2 regions of the Paenibacillus gansuensis genome follow, and region 1 is predicted to be linked to the other one. Evidence: predicted binding sites of a transcription regulator. Region 1 holds the regulator's gene; the other holds the start of a gene.
What was found. Region 1 encodes LexA, which represses DNA repair genes until DNA is damaged. Its sites were predicted from a motif close to CGAACATATGTTCG; they were not measured.
Positions count from the first base shown of each region.

Region 2: the regulator LexA is predicted to act here: its motif matches at 4,010-4,023, upstream of recA (recombinase RecA).

Region 1 is NZ_JBHUME010000005.1:587,550-593,253, reverse strand. It holds gene ACFSUF_RS06855 (1,2-dihydroxy-3-keto-5-methylthiopentene dioxygenase) at 99-641, shown strand; gene ACFSUF_RS06850 (HAD family hydrolase) at 699-1,493, opposite strand; gene ACFSUF_RS06845 (hypothetical protein) at 1,514-2,026, opposite strand; gene ACFSUF_RS06840 (DUF896 domain-containing protein) at 2,046-2,234, opposite strand; gene ACFSUF_RS06835 (LysM peptidoglycan-binding domain-containing protein) at 2,380-2,787, opposite strand; gene lexA (transcriptional repressor LexA) at 2,975-3,601, shown strand; gene glnA (type I glutamate--ammonia ligase) at 3,675-5,003, opposite strand; gene ACFSUF_RS06820 (MerR family transcriptional regulator) at 5,034-5,444, opposite strand; gene ACFSUF_RS06815 (methionine gamma-lyase family protein) at 5,601-5,704, opposite strand, start outside.
Region 2 is NZ_JBHUME010000007.1:818,975-824,678, reverse strand. It holds gene ACFSUF_RS11650 (TIGR00282 family metallophosphoesterase) at 1-48, opposite strand, end outside; gene rny (ribonuclease Y) at 148-1,686, opposite strand; gene ACFSUF_RS11640 (regulatory protein RecX) at 2,024-2,809, opposite strand; gene recA (recombinase RecA) at 2,888-3,940, opposite strand; gene ACFSUF_RS11630 (competence/damage-inducible protein A) at 4,205-5,455, opposite strand; gene pgsA (CDP-diacylglycerol--glycerol-3-phosphate 3-phosphatidyltransferase) at 5,546-5,704, opposite strand, start outside.

The sequences.
Region 1 (5,704 bases):
GGAACCTCGATTTAGGCTTGCACATCGACAATATGAGAAAACTGTATTATAATCTTCGTAAATCATACTATAGTGCTAGGAATTAGGAGGAAGATCACATGGCAGAAATTCGCATTCGCAATACAAATGAGCGCATCACCGGAGAAGAGAACGTCCGTTCCTTCCTGGAGTCCCAGGAAGTGTTATATGAACATTGGAACGCTGGCAAGATGCCTGCTTCGCTTCAAGAGAAATTTGTTCTTTCCGATGAAGAGAAACAAGAGATCCTTTCGGTCTACCAACCTGAAATTACAGATTTGGCCGAACGACGCGGTTATAAGACTTGGGACATTGTTGCACTGTCCGATGCGACCCCGAATTTGGACGAACTGCTTAAGAAATTCGAAGACGTTCACACGCATACTGAGGATGAAGTCCGCGCTATCGTTGCCGGCAAGGGCATTTTCATCATTAAAGGAACTCCTGAAGTCGGGTACTTTGATGTTGAGCTCACTGCAGGTGATGTGATTTCCGTACCGGAGCATAAACCACACTTCTTTACGCTAATGGAGAACCGCCAGATCGTTGCGGTACGCCTGTTTATCGAGACGGAAGGCTGGATTGCGCATTCCTTTGCGGATCCTGAATTTACGAAGGCGTAATTTGTATCTTGAATCAGAAAAAGAACCCTTGGGCTGACGGCCCAGGGGTTCTTTGATTTAAGAAAGAGAGTCGATAATTGCATACAGTTCTTCCAGATGAGATATTTCGTATGCAGGAACGATATCATCTGTACGCTTCATTCCATGACGGTTAATCCAAGCATTCTTCATCCCGATCCGGTTGGAGCCTAGAATATCCGTAGTGAGCTTGTCCCCTACCATAAGCCCCTCATCCGGTTCGATGCCGAGCAATTTGACCGCATGCCGGAAAATGGACTCTGCAGGCTTGCCCTCACCAAATTCCCCGGAGATCATGATATGATCAAAATACGGCGCCATCAGCGGTACCATAGCCAGCTTCTCCTTCTGGAGATCCGGCGAACCGTTAGTAAGCAGGAGCAGCTTGTACTTTCTTTTCAGGTTATCCAACACGCGGTAAGTTTCTTCGTATACATACGGAAGCTTTCGGCGGGTCTGATGGAACAGCTCGGCTAATTCGGAGCCTGACTCTGCATCTTCCACACCAAGCTGCTTCAAACCGCGGATCCATGCTTCTCTGCGGTACGTTGGAGCAAGTACATTCAGCTTTCGGAACTCTTCTTGTTCCCCTTCCGCAAAATTACCCCACAGCGCTTCAAACGGATTAATTCCGATCATTTTGGTGAATGGAAATGTCTCGTAGGATTCGTAAAGTTCCCTCGCTTCCTTGCGGACCGCTTCCTCCAATGCCCCGGCATGAACGCCAAACTTGCGTTCCGCCTCTTTACATACCGTCTCGAAGGCTTCCTTCACACTGCGGTCGTCCCAAAGCAATGTATCATCCAGATCAAACAGAACTGCTTTAATCGCCATGCTTTCTCATCTCTCCCCGATTAGTTAGCCTTCTCTTCAAAAGGAACGGCATGCTGTTTCGCAAATGTCTGCAAGTCCGCCGCCATCTTGTCCGTATCATAACGGTTAAACACTCTGGAAAACACCCAGTTGCTCTTACTATGTTTCAGATGAACAACAACATAGCCCGGCTGTGCCACGATTTTCTCCAAACCAGCTGCATACATTTTCCGGTCCCCGCCGAACTTGCGCGTCGAGATATAGTCTTTGCCGATGGCAAGATACGGTTTGCGGAAATAGAAAACGACTGCCAGAAGCAGGTAACTGATTACTGTGAACCAGTACATCGCCCCTTGCTGGACTGCAAATGCGATCGCAAAAAATATCGCGATAACCGCACACCCGATCGGAAGAAGAAAACTGCGGCCGGTGTGTCTCTTTACTTCAGACGCGGATCCAGGTGAATTCGAAATCGATAGCTTTCCCTGTTTCGCTCTTACTTTGTTCGTTACTTTCGTGTTCTTCTGAACCATACGTTCCCACTTACGGGACATGCCTGAACCCACCCATCACTTAGTGTTTAATTTGCTCGTCGTCACCGTCTACCAGCGTAATATTATCCAGCTGGTTTCGCAGCGACTGCTTGAAAGCATTAATATATTTAGCGCGAAGCTCTTTCTGCTCTGCAGCCTCTTCAGGTGTAAGCCCCACGCTTTTTTGTTTTCGGGAAAGTTCATTAATTCTCAATACAATTTCATCCATGTCATATCCTCCTGTCCATATCATATTTACTTTGACATGGAGCATATGTAAAGTCAAGAAGCAGCCTTCATTGTTACCGGAATTTTCGGAAATAGAAAAAACCGGCAGCCGTAGAAAGGCATACCGGAGTACATGACATGTATTTTTATTTTGAAGCTGCCGGCAGCTTCAATGCCTGGCCTTCCTGCAGCAGACTGCTGTGCAGCCCATTCAGCTTCTTGATCGAAGCAATATACGAACGCACACTCTGCCCATCGGAAGCGTGATCTTGTGCAATGGACCATAAAGACTCGCCTGTATCGACATAAATGATTGCCGGAGCCGGATTCACGACGGAAACTTGCTGCGGGCTGATATCTTCACGTTCTCCGTTCGCCTGAAGAATTATGCCGAAAGACGAACAGAATACGAACAGTAACAGAAACACCATAAATCTCTTCCCGTTAATACGGAATGCAGCTTCCTTGGGACGGATACCGTGGGTTGATAACGACTTGCGGGCGTTCGCGGATGAGGCAGAAGTTGTGTTTGTGTATGTATAGTAGGCTTGCATAATGGATCTCCTCCAAACATTTGTTCGCACTTGTTATATTCAAGATAACACGAACACATGTTTGAGTCAAGGCCTAAAGAAAACATTTGTTCCCATATTATTTCAGGAAACTCGAACTTATGTTTGTACGAACTCCGGTTCTGTGCTATAATTTCCCTAACCGAATTTCCGAATTGGAGTGATCGATGTGTCGAAGATTTCGAATCGCCAGATGGCGATCTTAGATTTCATAAAGAATGAAGTGAGGGACAAGGGATACCCTCCTTCCGTTAGAGAGATCGGCGAAGCGGTTGGACTGGCTTCGAGTTCTACGGTCCATGGCCATCTGGACAGGCTCGAGAAGAAAGGCATGATCCGCCGCGACCCGACGAAACCGAGAGCCATTGAAATCCTCGGCGGCACCGGCGACGAATCTTCGAACGTGTTCCCTCTTTCCGTGGCCAGAGTTCCTTTGGTAGGTAAGGTAACCGCCGGAGTTCCTATTACGGCCACAGAGAATATTGAAGACTATTTTCCGCTGCCAAGCCATTTCGTAGGCGATCAGACCGTATTTATGCTGAATGTCATCGGAGACAGTATGATTGAAGCAGGCATTCACGACGGAGACTATGTCATCGTACGCCAGCAGCAGACTGCGAACAACGGAGACATCGTCGTAGCGATGACCGAAGATGACGAGGCTACTGTGAAACGCTTTTATAAGGAACGGGATCATATTCGCTTACAGCCTGAGAATTCGGCCTTATCCCCTATCCTTCTCAATCACGTCACGATCCTTGGCAGAGTCATTGGCCTATTCAGAGATATCCACTAAAGTTACTTTTAATTGAAAATTTAAGAAGCTCCCGGATCCAATGATCCGGGAGCTTCTTTCATTACTGTATGAATTAGAACAATGTAATATATTGATCGCGTTCCCACTGGTGGATTTGCGTACGGTACATATCCCATTCGATTTCTTTCAGTTCATAAAAGTGTGCTAGAGCATGTTCCCCAAGCGCATCGCAAATGACATCGTCCCGAAGCAGCTCGCCCAAAGCTTCCTTAAGGGAATAAGGCAGTGTCGGAATACCGTCTTCAATACGCTCTTCTTCCGTCATAACATAAATGTTACGGTCCGTAGGGGCAGGCAGAGCAAGCTTATTTTTGATGCCGTCCAGGCCTGATTTCAACATTACGGCAAGAGCAAGGTAAGGATTGGCAGTAGGGTCAGGATTGCGGACTTCAATCCTCGTGCTTAAGCCCCGGGATGCCGGAATCCGGATCATCGGGCTGCGGTTGGACGCAGACCAAGCTACGTAACATGGTGCCTCGTAACCTGGCACGAGACGCTTGTAAGAGTTAACAGTCGGGTTGGTGATCGCTGCAAAAGCACGTGCATGCTTCAATACCCCAGCCATATACTGGCGTGCTTCCACGCTTAGGCCAAGTTTATCGCTCTCGTCATAGAAAGCGTTCTCCTTGCCGCGGAATAGGGACTGGTGACAGTGCATTCCGGAACCGTTCATACCGAATAACGGCTTCGGCATAAAGGTGGCGTGAAGCCCATGCTGTCTGGCAATCGTCTTTACAACCAGTTTAAAAGTTTGGATCTGGTCGGCTGCGCGTATCGCATCCGCATATTTAAAGTCGATTTCATGTTGTCCGGGAGCTACTTCATGATGGGATGCTTCGATCTCGAAGCCCATCTCCTCAAGAACAAGAACGATCTCACGGCGGCAGTTCTCGCCAAGATCCGTAGGGGCTAAGTCAAAATAACCGCCTTGGTCGTTCAATTCCATCGTCGGATTCCCCTTCTCGTCCGTCTTGAACAGGAAGAACTCCGGTTCAGGACCTACGTTCATAGCGGTATATCCCATTTCTTCAGCTTCTTTCAAGGAGCGCTTCAAAATACCGCGCGGATCCCCGGCAAAAGGTGTGCCGTCAGGCATATAAATATCACAAATCAGACGGGCTACACGATTCTGGGTTACCCATGGGAAAATTACCCATGTATCCAGATCAGGGTAAAGATACATATCCGATTCCTCGATACGCACATAACCTTCAATAGAAGAACCGTCAAACATCATCTTATTATCAAGCGCTTTCTCCAGTTGGCTTACAGGAATCTCTACGTTCTTGATCGTACCCAGCAAGTCCGTAAATTGGAGACGGATGAAACGCACGTTCTGTTCCTTAGCAATGCGAAGAATATCCTCTTTAGTGAAACCCATTCGAAAATCTCTCCTCTACAATAGTATGGATTAACGCTGAAAAAATCTGGATAGTTCGCCTTGGATGAGAGAAACTTTGCCTCTTCGGTTGCCTTGCAGCAAGTCTTGTTTCAACATACGGTGAAGCTGCGATTCTGAAAGCTCTTTACGCTTCACTTCGGTCTGTTCGTTCAACACTGTAGCATCTTCCGATTCCCTGGAAACCGGCAGCATTACCTGTTTAATGCCAGCGATGTTGACGCCCTTCTCAATCAGGGCTTTAATCTCCAAGAGCCGTTCCACGTCATTGAACGAGAAAAGACGCTGATTCCCGGCAGTACGTGCTGGCACAATCAGTTCATGCTGCTCGTAGTAGCGGATCTGCCTTGCGGTCAAATCCGTGAGCTTCATGACGATCCCGATTGGGAACAAGGCCATATTCCTACGAATATCGTCAGTCATAAATCATCAACCTTCCAATGGAATAAGATACTTCCATTGTAACCGCCATCACAAGAAGGTGTCAAGTCGTGTAAGGTTTAATGTAATAATACCTATACATTGCCTTAACATGCTTCATCAGCAATCCTTAAACGTCCATAAACCATGTAGAAAACCTTACAGCAACCCTCTGTCCTTCATATTTCTGAGCGCAGTCAAAATCCCCAGCTTAACATGGGAGTAGGTAAGCCCGCCCTGCATATAGGCAATGAAGGGTTCCC
Region 2 (5,704 bases), on a different contig from region 1:
AATTTCTTTCTCCTCCTTACACGTAACCGGACACTTTGAATCTTCCATTCAGCCGGATTGCAATTACTCATTAGTATAGGCAGCAATGCCTCATATATGTGGAAAAGTGGCTGCAAGCACTGCTGCAGCCACTCCCCGTTCTTCCTATTATTTAGCGTATTCAACCGCCCGTGTTTCCCGAATGACGGTAACTTTGATATGCCCTGGATAATCCAGTTCACTCTCAATCATCTTAGTGATGTCACGTGCCAATCGGAAAGCTTCGGTGTCGTCGATCTTCTCAGGCTGTACCATAACCCGGACTTCGCGTCCGGCTTGGATCGCATAAGATTTCTCAACGCCATCGAAGGATTCTGAAATTTCTTCCAGCTTCTCCAGACGTTTAATGTAAGTTTCCAGTGTCTCTCTTCTTGCTCCCGGACGTGCTGCGGACAATGCATCCGCTGCCCCAACCAGCATCGCAATTACAGAAGTAGCTTCGCAATCCCCGTGGTGGGATGCAATGCTGTTAATGACAACCGGGTGTTCCTTGTACTTCTTGCCGAGTTCTACGCCAATCTCGACATGAGATCCTTCCACTTCGTGGTCGAGCGCTTTACCGATATCATGCAGCAAGCCGGCACGTTTCGCCAATGTAACGTCTTCTCCGAGCTCTGCAGCCATTAAACCGGTCAGGTAGGCCACTTCCATGGAATGCTTCAATACGTTCTGTCCATAGCTTGTACGGAATTTCAAGCGGCCCAGAATCTTGATCAGATCCGGATGCAGTCCGTGAACGCCCACTTCGAAAGTAGCCTGTTCCCCGTACTCGCGGATCCGCTCGTCCACTTCCTTGCGGGACTTCTCCACCATTTCCTCGATACGTGCAGGATGGATACGTCCGTCCGCAACGAGCTTCTCGAGAGAGGTTCTTGCGATTTCGCGTCGGATCGGATCGAATCCGGATAAGATAACCGCTTCCGGCGTATCGTCGATAATCAGGTCGATACCTGTCAGCGTTTCCAGTGCACGGATGTTCCGTCCTTCGCGGCCGATGATCCGGCCCTTCATCTCTTCGTTCGGCAGCGTTACAACAGATACTGTAGTTTCCGCAACGTGGTCCGCTGCGCACCGCTGGATCGCAAGAGTGATGATTTCACGGGCTTTCTTATCCGCGTCTTCCTTCGCATTCTGCTCGATTTCCTTAATCATTTGAGCGGTTTCATGACGAACTTCCTGCTCTACATTGGAAATGATGATATTCTTCGCTTCCTCAGTAGTCAAACCGGAAATACGCTCCAATTCCGCAACTTGGGCTTTATAAAGCAAGTCGATTTGCGCCTGTGTTTCTTCGATACGCTTCTCTTTGTTGGCAACTTGCTCTTCTTTGCGCTCTAAGGAATCCAATTTTTTATCCAGCGTTTCCTCTTTTTGCAACAGTCGTCTTTCCAGTCGTTGTGTTTCGTTGCGACGTTCACGAATGTCTTTTTCAGCTTCGGTTCTCAGCTTATGGACTTCGTCCTTAGCTTCAAGAACCGTTTCTTTCTTTAATGCTTCAGCTTCTTTCTTGGCGCTTTCCACAATTTGCGCGGCAGCGTGCTCAGCACTAGAAATTTTAGCTTCTGCAAGGGATTTGCGGATAAAATAACCGATCCCAAAGCCTAGAACGCCAACAACGAGTACGACCGGGACCCAGATGTACCACATCTTGCTCACCTCCTCGTTGATTTCTCCATAAGCTTACGCTTGGGGATCTTTGTTTGGTTTTTAATCCGTTTCGCAATCATTGGATAATGTTGCTGCAAGGCCGTCTTTCCGGCAGTAAAGCCGGCCAGGGAAGCATGTACCGTGCCCGTACATCTTCGGGTTCATACAAATAATTGGCGATGCGTATAATCTGGAATCATTATCATAAAATAATTGATTCACAAGAATATGAATGCACAAGATTATTTTATCTTTTGGAGAAAGAAGTTGTCAAGCGATGTTAGTATGTTCTTCCTTTTAGTCCCATGATTTTTAATTCCATTAATGATTTATGGGATTAATCCAAAAACATCTCATCCGCTTCCATCTCTGCTTCCCCATCTATACAGGCCCGCAGCACCTTTTGAACTTGGGAGGAGGAGTAACCCCTTCTTAGCAAAAAGCCGTATAACTTCCTGCTCTTGTCCGTTCCGCTGCCGGAGAGAAGCTTCCATCTCTTGAGGCCAAGTTCCATTGCACTTGCCAGTTCCCTTTCCGGGTCAACCCGTTCCAATGCGCTTTGAATATGTTCCTTCGGTACACCTTTTTGCGCCAGCTCCTGCTGTACAAGATTCCGTCCCTTCTTCTGTGAATAGATACGGGATTCGGCCAGCTGCTGGGCGAACAGTTTATCATCGACAAACTTCTGCTCTTTCAGACGTTCCACGGCATAGTCTATCAACTCCGGCTCATATCCCTTCTCTTTCAATTTCAGCCGAAGCTCCTTTACCGTTCTTGGCCGGTGACTGATGAAACGGACAGCCTGAAAGTATGCCGAATGGCGTTCTTCATCCTGCAGAATCTGCTCAAAATTCTCAGAAGGGATCATTTCCCCTTTAAGCAGCCTGTGCTTGATCATGATGTCTTCATGAACGGAAAAAGCATACGTACCGCCTACATGAATATTGTACCGGTGTTTACTCCGCTTCTGCCTCTCCACTGAAGTTATCATGGCTGCCTGTTCTTCTTCCTGCTCCCCAGTCTGCAAAATGCTGCTGCCGTCCATGTGCATGGTCTCTTGCTTTTCCAGCCAAGCTTCTATCGTTTTCTTCTTATTCACACTTTTGCCTCTAGGTTTCATCATCTTCAACCTCCCGTCTATCTTTGCGTTTAAAAGAAAAGCCGCACCCTATTGCAGGGTGCGGCTGGTTCCGTCACTGTCTTACTCCATGGACAGCAGCAGTTCTTCTTCATCTTCGTCATCAACGGAAGGAGTTCCGACCATGCCTGTCAGGTTGCTTGCATCCCGAATCTTCTTCTCGATAACATCCGCAATTTGCGGGTTCTCTTTCAAGTATTGCTTCGCATTCTCCCGGCCCTGGCCAAGACGCTCGTTCTCGTAAGAATACCAAGCGCCGCTCTTGTTCACGATATCCATTTCCGTACCGATATCGATAATGCTGCCTTCCCTGGAGATTCCCTCTCCGTACATAATATCGATTTCAGCCTGTTTGAACGGAGGCGCCACCTTGTTCTTCACGACTTTAATCTTCGTACGGTTACCGACCATATCGTTACCTTGCTTAATCGTCTCGATTCGGCGCACTTCCAGACGGACGGAAGAGTAGAATTTCAGGGCGCGTCCGCCCGGTGTGGTTTCCGGGTTGCCGAACATGACGCCGACCTTCTCACGCAGCTGGTTGATAAAGATCGCAATCGTCTTGGACTTGCTGATCGCACCGGACAGCTTCCGCAGCGCCTGAGACATCAGACGTGCTTGAAGACCCACGTGGGAATCCCCCATGTCGCCTTCGATTTCCGCTTTCGGTACCAATGCCGCAACGGAGTCGATAACGATAATCTCAACAGCACCGCTTCGTACAAGCGCTTCTGCAATCTCCAGCGCTTGCTCTCCCGTATCCGGCTGGGACAGCAGCAGCTCGTCGATGTTAACGCCAAGCTTGCTTGCATACAGTGGATCCAGTGCGTGCTCAGCGTCAATAAAAGCCGCCTGGCCGCCAAGCCTCTGTACTTCGGCAATAGCATGGAGCGCTACTGTAGTCTTACCGGACGATTCAGGTCCGTACACTTCAATAATTCTGCCTCTCGGCATACCGCCGATACCTAATGCAATATCTAAAGCTAGGGAACCGCTAGGAACGGTTTCAACCTGCATATGTGTGGATTCACCGAGTTTCATGATGGAGCCTTTACCGAATTGTTTCTCGATTTGGCGCAATGCTACTTCTAATGCGGCTTTACGATCTGCTGCCAAATAACTCACTTCCTCTTCTTGTTATATTTATATGATAACTTATTTCCGTTCGCTTGCCAAGCATTTTTTCGAACATACATTCGCTTTTTTGCTAAGGCTAAGCCAATACGGATGCTGACGTCATGAAACAAACAAAAACCGCAACAAAGGAGTCCTTTGCTGCGGTTCTTCCGTCAACATTTAAAGATTAACATATACTGGCAGAATCTGCAACATATCTTCCTATAATCTGCTGGTCCGACAACCGCGGACCCATGAATACAGCTACTTGGCTACCAAAGCCGACCACAACAGAAATAACGCTCTCTTGGCCGCTTTCAGCTTCACGCTTTCCCGGTTTCCGGCAAGCTGGAGCCGTTCAACCACCGTTTCTCTGCCGCGCTGGGCAAGCCCGATATAAACCAAGCCTTCCGGTTTGCCTTCGGAAGGTCCGGGGCCGGCTACTCCCGTTATAGACAAAGCGTAGTCTGAATCCGCGAACGACCGGATCCCCTCCGCCATCGCCGCAGCTGTCGGTTCGCTTACAGCGCCGGGGCAACCGTCTCCTTCCAGGAACTCCTGAGGAACGTTCAGCAGCTTGTGCTTAAATTCGTTGGAGTAGCTGATAATCCCTCCGCGGAACGCGTCCGCACTGCCGGGATTCGCCGTAATCAGGTCCCCGAGCAGGCCCCCTGTGCAGCTTTCAGCCATAGCCAGGGTTAATCCTTTGCCTGACATAATTCGAACAATCGCCGTTTCAATCGGAATATCCTCGTCAGCATAAATATGTTTGCCTAGCCGGGAATAAATTTCGGCTACAACTGCAGCCATCTTCTCCTCCGCTTCCTCCTTGCTACCCGCCCTTGTAGTAACCCGGATCGATACTTCCCCCTCTTTCGCATACGGTGCGATCGTAGGGTCCGTTTGTGCTTCAATCAGGTCAATAAGACGGTTCTCCAGATCTGATTCGCCAATTCCGGCAAACTTAAGCATTTTGGAATGCAGAGGTACCGCCTCGCCAAGCAGGCCCCTTAACCAAGGCAAAGCCTGGTGAAGAAACATCGGTTTCATCTCTTTCGGCGGACCGGGCAGAAGCACATAATGTGTGCCGTCCGCCGTTAAGGCATTGCCCACAGCAAGCCCCGTTTCATTCTCCAGCGGGTCGCTGCCTTCGATCCAATGGGCCTGCCTTATGTTACTTTCGACCATATGGGCCCCGCGGGAAGAAAATAACTCTCTGATTTTATCCATCGAGGGTTCATGAACCTTGAGCTCCCTGCCAAGCATGCCGGCGAGGACGTCCTTGGTTAAGTCATCCTGCGTAGGCCCGAGTCCGCCCGTAAACAAAATAACGTCCGCTCTCCCTCTTGCAATTTCAACTGCGGCCCGGATCCGCTCCGGATTGTCGCCGACTACCGTTTGGTAATGAACATGTATGCCGTTATTAGCACATTCCTGAGCGATAAACTGGGCGTTTGTATTAACGATCTGCCCGAGCAGCAATTCCGTTCCCACTGCAATAATTTCAGCCTTCACAACATGGCGCCCCTTTCCGGCAAAAAATAAGAGGAGTACCATCCGGTTCCTCCGGTAAATAGACTCCTCTTGTTTTGTAAACAACGTGTTTTATTTTGAAAAATTGAGAACGCTCTTATTCTTGATGAAATAATCGATCCCTGAGTAAATAGTAATAATCGCAGCCGCCCAAGCCGCCACAAGATCAAATCTGAAATGAACGAAAGCAAACGGAAAGTTATTCAGCATGATCGCGATGATGGCGGTAAT